One region of the Vibrio glycogenivorans genome, then DNA from elsewhere that is predicted to be linked to it. Evidence: predicted binding sites of a transcription regulator. Region 1 holds the regulator's gene; each other region holds the start of a gene.
What was found. Region 1 encodes PurR, which represses purine synthesis genes. Its sites were predicted from a motif close to TNANGNAAACGTTTNCNTNA; they were not measured.
Positions count from the first base shown of each region.

Region 2: a site for PurR is predicted at 2,319-2,338, ahead of ACSTTG_RS00550 (phosphoribosylaminoimidazolesuccinocarboxamide synthase). Genes of this name have one in related genera too.
Region 3: a site for PurR is predicted at 2,714-2,733, ahead of ACSTTG_RS18165 (NCS2 family permease). Genes of this name have one in related genera too.

Region 1 is NZ_JBPVIS010000004.1:179,757-184,664, reverse strand. Features, by position in the region: gene ACSTTG_RS11560 (glycoside hydrolase family 3 C-terminal domain-containing protein) at 1-550, opposite strand, end outside; gene ACSTTG_RS11555 (TfoX/Sxy family DNA transformation protein) at 842-1,432, opposite strand; cyclic di-GMP riboswitch class I at 1,544-1,655, opposite strand; gene purR (HTH-type transcriptional repressor PurR) at 1,794-2,807, opposite strand; gene torD (molecular chaperone TorD) at 2,993-3,646, opposite strand; gene ACSTTG_RS11540 (alpha-L-glutamate ligase-like protein) at 3,825-4,790, opposite strand; gene ACSTTG_RS11535 (inactive transglutaminase family protein) at 4,794-4,908, opposite strand, start outside.
Region 2 is NZ_JBPVIS010000001.1:116,686-121,593, forward strand. Features, by position in the region: gene ACSTTG_RS00530 (DUF3334 family protein) at 1-244, shown strand, start outside; gene ACSTTG_RS00535 (DUF2786 domain-containing protein) at 382-1,068, shown strand; gene ACSTTG_RS00540 (hypothetical protein) at 1,351-1,536, shown strand; gene ACSTTG_RS00545 (hypothetical protein) at 1,817-2,221, shown strand; gene ACSTTG_RS00550 (phosphoribosylaminoimidazolesuccinocarboxamide synthase) at 2,466-3,572, shown strand; gene ACSTTG_RS00555 (DEAD/DEAH box helicase) at 3,740-4,908, shown strand, end outside.
Region 3 is NZ_JBPVIS010000010.1:11,206-16,113, reverse strand. Features, by position in the region: gene ACSTTG_RS18170 (LacI family DNA-binding transcriptional regulator) at 1-1,049, shown strand, start outside; gene ACSTTG_RS18165 (NCS2 family permease) at 1,114-2,481, opposite strand; purine riboswitch at 2,528-2,627, opposite strand; gene gmk (guanylate kinase) at 2,923-3,546, shown strand; gene rpoZ (DNA-directed RNA polymerase subunit omega) at 3,632-3,904, shown strand; gene spoT (bifunctional GTP diphosphokinase/guanosine-3',5'-bis pyrophosphate 3'-pyrophosphohydrolase) at 3,957-4,908, shown strand, end outside.

The DNA.
Region 1 (4,908 bases):
CTGATTTTAGGTAGTTAGGATCATCACCTTGTAAGCCCTGCACAAAGGCGACACCAATTTGCGAGGTCAAGAATGGGTCTTCACCGTAAGTTTCTTGTCCTCGTCCCCAGCGTGGGTCACGGAAGATGTTGACGTTTGGTGTCCAGAAAGTCAGCCCCGCGTACTGGCTGTGGTTACCCATGGATTGAGAGATAGAAAACTTGGCTCTTGCCTCAGTAGAAATAGCGCTGGCAACCTCTTTGGCCAGTTCGGCATCAAAGGTAGCGGCAAGACCAATAGCTTGAGGGAAGATCGTGGCTTTACCATTACGCGCCACGCCATGCAGGGCTTCATTCCACCAGTTGTAAGACGGAACCTCAAGGCGAGGAATGGCCGGTGCGTCATTGAGCAGTTGGCTGACTTTTTCTTCCAATGTCATCTGTGACACAAGGATTTCAGCACGTTTTTCGATTGGCAATGTGTGATCTTGAAACGAGAGGTCAATCTCTTGAGCAGAGACACACGCGGCTCCCATCCCAACAAGGGCAATTGATTTTTGTAACTTCTTCATTAATTGGTTCCTACGACAAGTAAGTAATGGTTAACCTTAGTGATGCTTTGGTTAACAAAATACCATTAATTCATCGAGGTATATTTGTTTTTTTTCACAATTGAATTGCTATAAATAATTATTGTGAGTTCGGTCGCGAAGTGGGAGCTGGTGGGTAAGTAGAAACTGCTCTGTTAGCATTCAAGCTAATGAAAGTTATCCATAATTTGAAGTTAGATATACCCACAGATCAAAAAAGCCAGCGAGTCGCTGGCTTGAATCTAAGTAATGAATAGCTAGTTTTCTAAAGGTTTAGCAAAGCTGGTTAGCTAGGGCATCACGTTGTTGCTGTGGGATCACTGACCAGTGCGTGCCTCTAAGTGCTCCCTCTAGAGAGTAGAGCAGTTCAAGGTTAACTGGTACGGTGTGGGTTTCCTGAATCGCGCGATAAGCGTTAACAGAGCCTGCTTGTTCGAGCTCAGAAACACTGCCGATCCCCGCTTTTTTCAGCATTCTTTCCGTTGCAAGGCGCAGATTAGGTAAATCTTTAAGACGCTGCGGCTTGGCGGTTTCTTGCTTAATTTTGTCCTTTTTCGCGGCATCGAGTGCCACGGTTGCCATCTCAAGTAGACGCTGGGGATTTTCTAGGCAATCTTCGGCGAGTTGAAAATACTTGGTAACAACAGGAAAGCCTTTCTTCTCATAAACATAAGGTTCAAGGCCCTTGGCGGTAATTTCTGCATCAAGTTGACTACATTTGCGAATGTGCAAACGATTGCGCACGATAAGTGCAAACATTGCGTCATCGACAAAAACGCCAAATCCGCCAAACATTGAACGTGACTTTACGCTGCCTAACTGCTCAAACAAGCGCATTGAGTCTTTTAAAATTGGTCTATCCATGGTTTTGTAAATCTCGGTAATGAAACAACAGCCACCTAAATTCAGGCCCGAGAATTTAGCGAAACCGACCCTACACCTACTAATAACAGCTAAATGCAGTGTCCTTTCACCATCGGCAACCCCGCTACCTTTCTTCAACTACGAGAGTTTTCACTCAAGTAATTGAAGGGTAAGGCCGGAGGCTTTGCGTCCCACCCTTTCAGATGGTTTGCCCTGTGCGTGGCATAGACAAAATCATAATAAAAAGCTGGATAGGTATCACATATCCAACAACCATAATGTGACGCCGATTCCAAAAAAGACTAGCCAACTTCTGTCAATTGCACACTAAATGCAGGAATATCTAACTTTGGTACACAAATTAACCTAAATGACTGATATCTTTAACAGTTAGACGTTCCACGATTTCAGGGTGCATCTCAAAAACTCGCTTATCATGTTCCTTGTTTTTGATTCGCTCGAGGAGGATCTCGAAGGCATTCTTACCCACGCGTCGTTTTGGTTGGTGTACGGTGGTCAGTGGCGGAGAGAAGTACTCGGCCAGCTCGATATTGTCATAACCGATCACCGACATATCTTCGGGAATACGAATACCGTTTTCTTGCAAGCGACTCATAAGGCCGAGTGCCATGGTGTCATTAAAACAGAATACCGCGGTCGGCTTTTCATCCATTGCAGCGATCTTGTCCGCAGCAAGGACGGCAGTATCACACTCAAAATTGCCCTCAAGGATCCAATCCTCAACCACATTGAGGTTCGCCTCATCCATCGCGCGACGGAAGCCGCTAATACGCTCCATACACGCCGCCTTTTCAAAGTGGCCGCTAAGGCAAGCAATCTTTTGATGGCCCTTGTCGATAAGGAATTTGGTTGCGAGGTAACCGCCTTCTTCTGAGTTATCGATGATTTTGTCAGCTTGTGAGGTCTCAGGGCCCCAGTCCATGATCACTTTTGGAATGTTAGGGTGGCTGTCGAGCATCTCGTTGAGCTCTTCAGTCAGATCAGAGCACATCACCAGGATACCATCGACACGTTTCTCAGCCAGCATGCGAATATAGTCGCGCTGTTTCTCGTAGATGCCACCCGTGTTGCACAAAATTAGCGTGTAGCCCTGACGGTAACAATAGCTCTCAACACCATCGATGACCTCAGAGAAAAATAGGTTAGTGGACTGAGTGACGAGCATGCCGATGGTGCGGGTTGAGTTACACTTCAAACTACGCGCTACCGCACTAGGAGCATAGTTAAGCTCCTTAACTGCTTGGTTTACTTTTTCTTGGGTAGCTTCAGCAACGAATCGAGTCTTATTGATAACGTGCGATACCGTTGTGGTAGAGACACCTGCAAGACGTGCGACATCTTTAATAGTGGCCATTGGTGTGTTCCTTAATTGTACTTATGGTTACCGCACAGATCTCAAGCGTTCGAACGTATCATGGTGAGGGAAATGCGGTATTCGCTAAGGGGTAAATAAAAAAACCGCTTTCACGAAAGCGGCTAAAAATATCCGAACATTTTAGACTGCTATCGTTTACGGTGCAAACTTAATCGCCAGCTGGACTAACTTTCCTCACCCAATAAATATAGGCAGTCCAGCTCGAGAAAGGCGACCAGTAACTCACTCACTGCGGCATAGAACCCAAACTCGTCACGTTTTTTGCATAAAGTACGAAATTGGGGTACCCAAGTGAGCAGATGCTGGCGGATAAACTGCTCCTGCTCGGCAAAAGCCTGCTCGAGGTGGCGCTCTTGCTCAAGTTCGTTCGAGCGAATGATAAGATTGCCAAGAAAATCGAGCTCAACACCGAGATGATCTGGGGGCTCGTTTAGGCCGTGGGAAACTTGGATGTTGTGCTCAGCGAGGATTTGCTTCATCTCAAGAGCGGGCTGACCATTGAGCATATGTTCAGGATCTAGATATACCGAGGCATAAGGTAGCGCCCCTTCTTTATCAGATTTAAGGAACAAGTCACAAAAATCTGCAGCGAGTTCCAATTTAGCGTCTTCTCGGTCTTGTAGGCGATTGAGTGTATCAATAAAGTTCGCCACGGGTTGCTTTAACTGTAGGTTCTCTCCCAAGCCACTTAGAAATGCGCGAATTTCTGGGCTTTGATACTGGGCAAGATCTTTGTCGTCCAACTCTCGACTGAACAGGCTTGAGAGCCACCAGTAGATCTCCGCTCGCTTATCATTAAACGCTTTCACTTCTTCAATCACGATCAACCCCACATCTCGTTCACTATGTTGATAAGTATAACTAATTTCTAAATAGTGGCATGGAGCAATAATGAGAGTAATAGACCAGCATTTCTAAGAGGCCTGACGTAATCGATTGTTAGTATAAATAAAAATGCCGCCCGATGAGAGGGCGGCATTTTTGCTGTTTACTGACTTACTTGTTGAAGACACCAAACTGCTTAGCAGCGTAGGCGACCCGCTCTTTGGGTTTCGGGTATTCCGCGGGGAGCTCAAGATTCTCAATATGCTGCAATCGCGGCAACAATCCACTGCCGTTGGCAATCTGTATTGCTAATCCCGGGCGAGCATTGAGCTCCAGTACCATTGGTCCTTCTTCTTTATCCAGAACCATATCAGTGCCCATATAACCAAGCCCAGTCATCTCCCAGGCACTCGCAGCAAGTTCAAGCAGACGCTCCCAGTGTGGGACTTGCAGTTGACTGAGCTCTTGACCAGTGTCTGGGTGGTGCTCAACCGGTTGGTCAAACTGTACTGCGCGGACAGCGCGCCCTGTGGCGATATCAATGCCTATCCCGACGGCGCCTTGGTGCAAGTTTGCTTTGCCATCTGAAGCGGTGGTTGAACAGCGCATCATGGCCATGACAGGGTAACCTTTGAACACGATGATCCGTACATCAGGCACACCCTCAACGCTGTAGCCATCAAAGCAGTCATCGAACTTAATCAAGTTCTCCACCACGGCCACGTCGTTTTTACCACCGAGCGAGAACAGGCCAGCAAGCGTGTTACTGATATGGCGCTCAACATCCTCTTCATTGATGGTAGAGCCAGAGGGCTTGGTGTAGACGCCATCCTGGTGAGAAATAACCACTAGGATGCCCTTACCACCACTACCTTGAGCAGGTTTGATCACAAAGCCCGGCCACTCCTTGACCATGTTGTGGATTCGCTTTACATCCGCCTGGGTAGAGATGGTGCCAATCAGTTTTGGCACGGTACACCCAGCAGCTTCAGCAATGATCTTGGTCTTAAGCTTATCATCCACCAAAGGGTATTTAGAGCGATCGTTATAGCGGCCAATGTAACTGTGGTTACGTTGGTTCATGCCCATGATCCCTTTGGCGCGCAGTTTACCGGGTGAGGTTAAACGTGAAAACATCGTTTAGTCCTCCGTTAGCGGTTTGAAGCGACGCAGCTCAGTTAGACGATAGCCAGTGTAAGTACCAAGGAGCAAGATTCCGCCAAGTACAACAAACTGCAGACCGATAAAGTTAAAC
Region 2 (4,908 bases), on a different contig from region 1:
CGACACTAACCTCGACCGCCCGCAAGTTCGTCGAGTGACCTTCTCTACTGAAGAGAACAACATCTTCTATCTTGAGTTGGCAATGGATAAAACCGAATTTATCCAGATGGAAGAGTTTGAGGCCGACGACGAGATCTGCCCTGACGCTATCATCGAGCAAGCGCAGAGTGAATCCGTTGAAATGCCTGTAGCGTCCAACGTGCGTGAAGAATCTGCTGACCTTCTAGATGAGCTTGGAATATAAGCTAATTATCAGAAGCTTATTCGAAATATCTGCCAAGCAACTACCAATGCAGTTGAGGTTTTTGCTGGCAATATTTCCGTTTAATGACAAAAAAAGGTAGACTAGCGGCTTTCATTTTTGTCTGTCGTAAAGTCTCCATGAGTAAACAAAAAGCCCTAAAGAAAATTGCAAAGTGTTTAGAGCTTGGCAATTCTGCTAACGTCAATGAAGCAGCCAATGCGATCAAAATGGCTCACCGTTTGATGTTGAAGTATGGTCTGGACAAGGATGATATCGAGTTTATCAAGCTGGGTAAGACCTTATCTTCTCACTTGCTGCCTGCTAACGTCAGCTCGACGCTGCTGCGCATCATTCGCGGGATCAATACCAAGTTTGGTGTTGAGGCGGTGCTGCTCAACCACAAAGGCCTTAAAAAAGTTGAGTTTATTGGCGAGGCCGACCGCGCGATTTTCGCAGCCTTTGCGTTTGATATCATCTACCGAGAGATGAACGAGCAGACTGGGCAGTTTCGTAATGGTTTCTCAGGCAGCGGCACCTCAAGCCAAGAAGTGACTCGTCGCGTGAATAGCTTCGTCTCCGGCTGGGTCGAGGGGGCGCTTGAAAAGCTCCCAGTGATCACCCCTGATGAAGAGTCAGCCAACAAAATCAATGACTACATCGATAAAGAGTTTCAAAATATTGACCGTGAGACCTTCAAAAAGCAGCTCAAGGAAGCGATGAAAAATATCACTGCTGACTACGAGAAAGGGCTAAAAAAAGGCCGTACAGTCTCGGTTAACCGCCCAATCAATGGTGCCCAAGCACCTAAGATGCTTGAAAAATAGCCGCTTGTGTACAGGCACACCTTAGTGTGCCCCTTTCGACAGGCGCTATTAGCCGTACCCAATCCAGATATGCAACTGCGTCTTAATTATGCACAAACGTGCACATAAAGTTGATATCTACCTTGTTAAGTCGCTGATTAATCTATACTGACTTCAAATATTTTAAATTTAACATCTTGTTCACATAGTTGTCGCTAAACTCACTTGTGTTAGTGCCATACTCGAACCAACTAAGAGTGGCTCTATGTAAGCCACCCAGCTCAACCCCAAAAGGAGACATTTATGTCCACGACTTATGGCACCTGTGATTGGTGTAAACAACGTCGCCGATTAAAGCAGCTCAATTACCTAGATGGTAAATATCATCACTCTTGTGAGGAGTGCATGGATCTGGCTCGCCTAGATGTACAACTCTTCAACCAAGGCGAACAAGCCTACCGCGAGCGCATGCTAAAAAAAGCCAGCTAGAAGAACAAACTCGCAGCGAAGCTGGCTTGGTTTCTATTTGCGCCCTTTTGGCTCGTTTGCAAGAATCGAGTCCTGCGCTTGATAAAACGAACTATAAACGTCCGGTTTTCGGGCGTTTTTTCGTTTCAGCGTCAGTATTTTGGGTTACCGAGCGCGAGGAAGGCACCGCAGTAATGTCGAATAGAAACTGAATCTTGAAACTGCATTGATATAAGGGGTTGATCTCTTATGCAAACAGTACTACTGTATACACATACAGCATGTATATGGAGACAGTATTATGTATCACTTGGAAGCACCACAGCATCACTCAAACACCGCTGAACCTCGCCAATCGCTACGTGACATCCCTGAGCCTGTTTTTGCTCGACTGTCTCCAGCCTCTCAATCTAACCAGTGGATATTTTTTACCGCACAATGCCCTCGCCCGACCTATGGCGAGTGCCTTCATCATGCCGTGGATGTCGATAAAGTCATGCAGCTAAAGAACTCGTGTCGCTATTCAGAGCTCGAAGTCGTTACACGCGCACTCCAATCTGGTAATGCCAGTGCTATTGTCTGCTCAGGGCACTTTAGCCAAGTGGAAAAAAACTGCCTGATCCGTCTAGCTCAAGATGCTAATTGTCAGTTGGTGTTTCTTAGTGACATGAATGGCTACTCCATAACGGGTGAAACTGTGCACTAATGCAGTGATAATTGACTCACTTTTTCTCTGCTAAAAGAGTCAGACAACAATATTATTGGTGAGGAAAAGGCTGGTTGAGGAAAAGATCAGTTGAGAAAAAGGCAAACGTTTGCTTTTTCTCTGGAACATCATTTTGGTTCTGGTATTATTCCCACGTTGTAACTATCCCAATCAAGAGTTTGGGGTATCAGATTAACCATCTTATTTCGCTTGAGCGAAATAAATCACGATAGGAATGCCTTAGATGAGCCTTGCTGATCAAGTTCTAGCCGTTAATGATGATCTTCCAATTCGCACTGATAAACCGGTCCACAGTGGCAAGGTGCGTTCTGTTTACTGGCTAACAGAAGCCGACAGCCGTCGCCTAATTAAGGAAAAAGGCTATGACGTTGCAGAAGACGCGCCACTGGCGATCATGGTGATCAGCGATCGTATCTCAGCCTTCGATTGCATCTGGCATGCAGAAGGTGGCCTAAAGGGTGTTCCTGGTAAGGGCGCAGCGCTGAACGCGATCTCAAATCACTGGTTTAAACTGTTTAAAGACAATGGTCTAGCAGATAGCCACATCCTTGATATCCCTCACCCATTTGTATGGATTGTGCAAAAAGCCAAGCCTGTGATGATCGAGGCGATTTGTCGCCAATACATCACAGGTTCAATGTGGCGTTCATACGCTAAAGGTGAACGAGAATTCTGTGGTATCGAACTGCCAGAAGGTCTAGAAAAAGATAAGAAGCTGCCTGAACTGCTAATGACCCCTTCAACTAAGGGTATCCTAAAAGGCATCCCTGGCGTACCAGAAGCAGATGATGTCAATATCACGCGCGACAATATCGTCGACAATTTTGCCGCTTTCAACTTCTCTAAAGCGGACGACATCGCGCTGTATGAAAAGCTGCTTAAAGAGGGCTTTGGCGTGATCAGCGATGCACTTGAGAAAGTCGAGCAGACCTTCGTTGATACCAAGTTTGAGTTTGGTTATGTGACTGATTCTCAGGGTGTTGAGAAACTGATTTATATGGACGAAGTTGGCACGCCTGATTCATCACGCATCTGGGATACCAAGGAGTACCACAAGGGCAATATCGTTGAGAATTCAAAAGAAGGCTTCCGTCAGTTCTTGCTTAACCACTTCCCGGACCCAGATATTCTGCTGAATAAAGAGCGCATGCCTGAGCGTGAAGCACTGGCGCGCGATAATGAGTTGCCAGTTGATGCCTTGATGGCGATCTCTGAGACTTACACTGGCATCGCCGAGAAGATTACCGGACAGCCTATCGTGCTAAGTGCTAACCCTAAGCAAGAAATCATTGACGTACTTGATAAAGAGTACGGTTTGATTGCTCAGTAAGCGTTTATACAAGCCCTATCCAATAGCCAGCCATAGCGCTGGCTATTTTTCTTTCTAAATTCATCAGTTAGATTTGCATAATCAGTCGACTGTCTTCACAATACGCAGCCTTTATTATCGTAGAGTATGCTTAATGACTCTGCCCTATCCTATTAAGAGCACCTTATATGAGCTTTTCTTCTCTCGGATTATCCGCCCCCTTACTCAAAGCAGTCGATGAGCAAGGCTACACTGAGCCATCGCCAATTCAGGCTCAAGCCATTCCCGCTGTTATCGAAGGTAAGGATGTGATGGCTGCTGCGCAAACCGGCACAGGCAAAACAGCGGGCTTTGTTTTGCCAATCCTAGAAAGGCTTGCTAGCGGACCGCGAGTGCGCAGTAATCAGGTGCGAGCACTTGTGCTCACCCCCACCCGAGAGTTGGCGGCCCAGGTACAGGATAATGCTGATAAGTACAGTCGCTACACCAATCTCAGCTCAACCGTTGTCTTTGGTGGTGTAAAAATCAACCCTCAAATGATGGCAATGCGTAAAGGGGTGGATGTATTGGTAGCCACACCAGGACGCTTGATGGACCTACATCAGCAAAATGCGGTTAAGTTCGATCAGCTTGAGGTATTAGTCCTCGACGAAGCCGATCGTATGTTGGATATGGGCTTTATTCGCGATATTAAGAAGATTTTGGCTCTGCTGCCGAAAAACCGTCAAAACCTGCTATTTTCTGCCACCTTCTCTGATGAGATCCGTGATTTGGCCAAAGGCCTAGTCAACGATCCAGTTGAAATCTCGGTCACCCCGCGCAATACCACCGCAGAGACCGTGACTCAGTCCATCTACACCACAGATAAACGCAAGAAAGCGCCACTGCTCGTCAGCCTTATCAAAGAGAACAACTGGAAGCAGGTACTGGTATTTACTAAAACCAAGCATGGCGCAAACCGCCTGAGCTTCCACCTGGAAAAACAAGGCATCACCTCAGCAGCAATCCATGGCAACAAAAGCCAAGGCGCGCGAACTAGAGCGTTAGAAGGCTTCAAAAACGGCGACATCCAAACCTTGGTGGCGACCGATATCGCCGCACGTGGTATCGATATTTCCCACCTACCCTTTGTTGTCAATTACGACCTGCCACACGTCGCAGCAGACTACGTGCATCGTATCGGCCGTACCGGCCGCGCTGGCGCAGTTGGCGAGGCGGTATCACTGGTGTGTAATGATGATAGCGCTGAGTTGTTTGCTATCGAGCGTCTAATCCAGAAGCTGCTACCAAGAAAAGAGCACCCTGAGTACAAAGCGGTCAACGCCGTGCCGGAAAGCAAGCTTGATACTCGCCCTAT
Region 3 (4,908 bases), on a different contig from region 1:
AGAAAAAAGCTCCGACGGTCTATGACGTCGCCAAACTGGCGGGCGTCTCCCCAAGCACCGTCTCTCGTTACTTAAACCGGACCACTTACGTCAGTGATGAGAAGAGTGAAAAACTCGAGCAAGCGATTAAATCGCTTGGCTACAAACCAAGCCAACCCAGCACCTCTCACCGTCATCGTCGCTCGATGACGATCGGAGTGCTGATCCAACATCCGGACAGTCCCTTCACCAGTCGTATCCTCAACGATATGGAGAAGACACTGATCGCCAAAGGCTACTCGCTAGTCATTGCCACTGGGCACTGGCAAAAAAACCTGGAGAATCACGCCCTCGACTACCTGGCTAAAAGTCATGTCGATGGGGTGATCATTGTCACCGGTGACATCAAAACCGAGCTTATCTGCCAGTTTGCCGAGAATATTCCGGTGGTCGCTGTCGGTTACGACATCAATGCGCGCAATGTCCACAGCATCACCATCGACAATGAGCTCGGTGGCTACATGGCAACGCTGCACCTGCTTCAGCAAGGCCATGTCAATATCGCCCACATTAAGGGGCACAGCTCACAACCCGACTCAGCCGCCCGCTATCACGGTTATCAGCGCGCGCTGGAAGAGGCAGGGATAAAAACCATGCCAAAGTTAGTCAAGCAAGGCGACTTTAGCTGCGAGTTAGGCTATCAAAAAACCGTTGAGCTTATTGAGTCTAAGGCGCACTTTAGCGCACTGTTTGCCGCAAATGATCAAACGGCCTATGGTGCAATAAAGGCGCTGCACGACAATGGCTATCGAGTCCCAGATGATGTTTCTGTGATTGGTTTTGATGATCTCCCTACCTCTCAGTATTTTACCCCAGCTCTGACAACCTTGCGTCAGCCGGTAGAGGAAGTTGGCGTGGTGTGTGCGCACTCCATTCTAAACCTTCTCAATGGTGATGATGCCGAGGCTCGCCTTCCCCCGATTGAGCTGATCGTGCGTCAAAGCACCAAATCAATCTATCGCCCAACAGCGAACCCGACAGCACTGCGCTCCACAGCTCCAACTGACTGAGCACTGCAAAACAAAAAGGGTCAGCAGATAGCTGACCCTTGAGAGTATCGATTCTTGAAATGGGTTATAGCAAAACCAAATACAGCATAAACAACACTGACAGTGCGTAGATCACTGGGTGGACTTGTTTGCCTTTTCCAGCCACCACCATAGAGAAGGCGTAGCTGATAAAGCCCATTGCCATACCGTTTGCTGGCGAGAAGCTCAGAACAGTAAACATAATGGTAAAGAATGCTGCGATGCGTGACTCTTTTTGTTCCCAGCTGATCTGACCTAAACGACCAATCATGTAGATACCCACGACCACCATCGCCGGTGCAACCATTGCTGCAGAGAAGATAGAGAAGATTGGGTAAAGGAACAGAGACACGAGGAATAGACCCGCTACCGTCACCGCGGCTAGACCCGTTTTCGCCCCTTGAGCAGATGCGATACCTGACTCAGAGAATGCCGTAATTGAGGTTGTGCCTAGCACCGAACCGATAACCGTACCACCAGCGTCCGCCACTAACGCAGAGCGTGCATTCGGCACTTTGCCATCTTTATCTATGATGCCCGCATCACGACCCACACCGACAATAGTGCTGAGACCATCAAAGAAGTCGACAATCAGGAAGATCACCACGATAAACAGCAGGTCAAACAGCTTTTCTGCGGTGAACCCTGAGAAATCGAAGATCGCACCAAAGCTTCCCGCCATGCTTGGCGGCACTGTGACTAGAGTCTCTGGCATTGGCGCGTTTGAGGTGCCCATAAAGGCATCAGCAATAACCGTCAGTACAATTGCTGAAATAAACGAGATAAAGGTCGCTAGCTTGATGTCACGGATCATACAGCCCAACGCCACAAAGATACTAATGTAAGCGATGATCACTTGTGGGTCAGAGATGTTGCCCATGCTAACCAAGATAATTGGATTAGAGACGATAATACCTGCATTCTTAAGGCCCAAGAACGCGATGAAAAGACCTAGGGAAACGGTAATTGCAAGCTTAAGATCCTCGGGAATCGACTCAATCATCGCTTTGCGGATCTGCGTCATCGAGAGGATCAGATACAGCACGCCCGAGAGGAAGATACCGAACAAGGCCTCATGCCAAACCAGTGCCACAGAGCCACTGAACAGCATGCCTTTAAAGAAACCGTTCATACTCATGCCCGGTGCCAACATCACAGGGTAGTTACCGAACAAGCCCATAATCAGGGTAGCCAGCGCTGCCGCCAGTGCGGTTGCTGTAAACACGGCACCACGGTCCATACCAGGGATGTCGCCTAAAATGGCCGGATTAACCGCCAGAATGTAGCTCATTGCCAAGAAGGTAATAAAACCGGCGTAGATCTCGGTACCTATGGTTGTCTTACGCTCAGACAGCTTGAATCTGGCATCGAGAAATGAAGATGGAGTGGGCTTTGCAGCAGCTTCGAGACTCACAATAAAACCTATATTATTAAGTTGATGTGGTATCGCGCCCTATATGCCGCCGTGCTGTGCCAGTCGTAGTCACCAGGGTAGGCCTAGTGGTAGAGACGTCAGATCCAACTCATCTGACATATACAACGCGATAGAATTTAGTCGCGAATTTTATCGAGATAGAGTAAAAATTCAACAACTTTTGCAGTTTGATGACAACAAAAAAACACGATAAAAATCAAGTCACTGAAAATTAAGCAAACGTTTGCCGGGCGTTGCTCGTGCTATAACGAACTGGCTGTAAGCCATCGGATCTTCACTTGTGATTCTGCGCCAACCTATGCTACCCTTCGCGTCCATTTTTTAGCCTACGGCTTCAGTCAGTTATCAGGCTGTATGCTATCTTTATCTCAGTAATTTCGGTTGCTGAACACCTTGACTAATCAGAGCGAGAAGACGTCCATGGCCAAAGGTACTCTTTATATTGTTTCTGCACCGAGCGGCGCAGGTAAATCGAGCCTAATTTCAGCGATGCTTGAAACCAACCCAACTTATGCGATGAAGGTATCGGTTTCTCACACGACTCGCGGCATGCGTCCTGGTGAAGAAGATGGCGTGCACTACCACTTCGTACAAAAAGAGCACTTCGAAGAGCTTATCGAGCAGAGTGTGTTCCTAGAATATGCTGAAGTGTTCGGTAACTACTACGGTACATCACGCATCTGGATTGAAGAAAACCTGGATAAAGGCATTGATGTCTTTCTTGATATCGACTGGCAAGGTGCGCGTCAAATCCGCGAACAGATGCCACAAGCGAAAAGCATCTTTATTCTGCCACCATCGAATGGTGAGTTAGAACGCCGTCTCAACACCCGTGGTCAAGACAGTGATGCCGTGATCGCTAAGCGTATGGCTGAAGCGAAATCAGAAATCTCACACTACAATGAATATGATTACGTCATTGTGAACGACGATTTTGATACCGCGTTAATGGACTTTAAAGCCATCATTCGTGCTGAACGCTTGAAGCACGATAAGCAAGCTGCAAAATACAAAGGCATGCTTGACGCGCTATTGGCCGACTAAGTCCATATTTCCTCTAGCAAGATCCTTTTGATGCTTGTATAATTTCTCGTCACACTAAATTTTAGTTAACTATTTTGGAGTTCTCATGGCACGCGTAACTGTTCAAGACGCTGTTGAAAAAGTTGGTAACCGTTTCGACTTAGTTCTTATTGCGGCTCGCCGCGCTCGTCAAATGCAAACTGGTGGTAAAGATGCACTAGTGCCAGAAGAGAATGATAAGACAACGGTTATCGCTCTACGCGAAATCGAAGAGGGTCTTATCACGAAAGAAGTTCTGGATGCACGTGAGCGTCAAGAGCAACAAGAACAAGAAGCAGCAGAACTAGCCGCCGTAAGCAGCATTGCTCACAGCCGTTAATCTGCACTACTGAACCCCTCTTTCAGTAAGAAAAACCAGTCGGGCCCATAATTTGTATCTTTTTGATAGCCTCAAAGACGTTGCCCAAGAATACCTAACAGAGCCTCAAATTGAGGCTCTGCGTCAATCTTATGTGGTAGCGCGTGATGCCCATGAAGGGCAAACCCGCTCAAGCGGTGAACCGTACATCATTCACCCCGTTGCCGTCGCTCGTATCTTGGCCGAAATGCGCCTCGATATCGAGACCTTGCAAGCAGCCCTGCTGCACGACGTTATCGAAGACTGTGATGTCACCAAGGAAGAACTTGAGGCACAATTTGGTAACGCCGTTGCTGAATTGGTTGATGGTGTTTCCAAACTCGATAAGCTCAAATTCCGCGACCGAAAAGAAGCTCAGGCAGAGAACTTTCGTAAGATGGTGCTTGCCATGGTGCAAGACATCCGCGTTATTCTGATCAAGCTGGCTGACCGTACGCACAATATGCGCACGCTAGGTGCTCTGCGCCCAGATAAAAAACGCCGCATCGCGCGTGAAACGCTCGAGATCTACTCTCCTCTGGCCCACCGCCTCGGTATCCACAACATCAAAACTGAGCTTGAAGAGCTGGGTTTTGAAGCGCTTTACCCAAACCGTTATCGGGTACTCAAAGCCGTGGTCAAGACCGCGCGTGGCAACCGCAAAGAGATGATCCAGCGTATCCACAGCGAGATCGAGGGCCGACTGAGTGAATTTGGCGTAACCGCTCATGTCTTTGGTCGAGAAAAAAACCTTTTCTCCATCTACAACAAGATGAAAACCAAAGAGCAGCGCTTTCATACGATTATGGACATCTACGCGTTTCGTGTGGTTGTCACTTCCGCCGACGATTGCTATCGAGTCCTCGGTCAGGTCCATAGCCTGTACAAGCCGCGCCCAAGTAGAATGAAAGACTATATCGCGGTGCCAAAGGCCAATGGCTATCAGTCGCTACATACCTCGATGGTAGGCCCTCATGGGGTGCCTG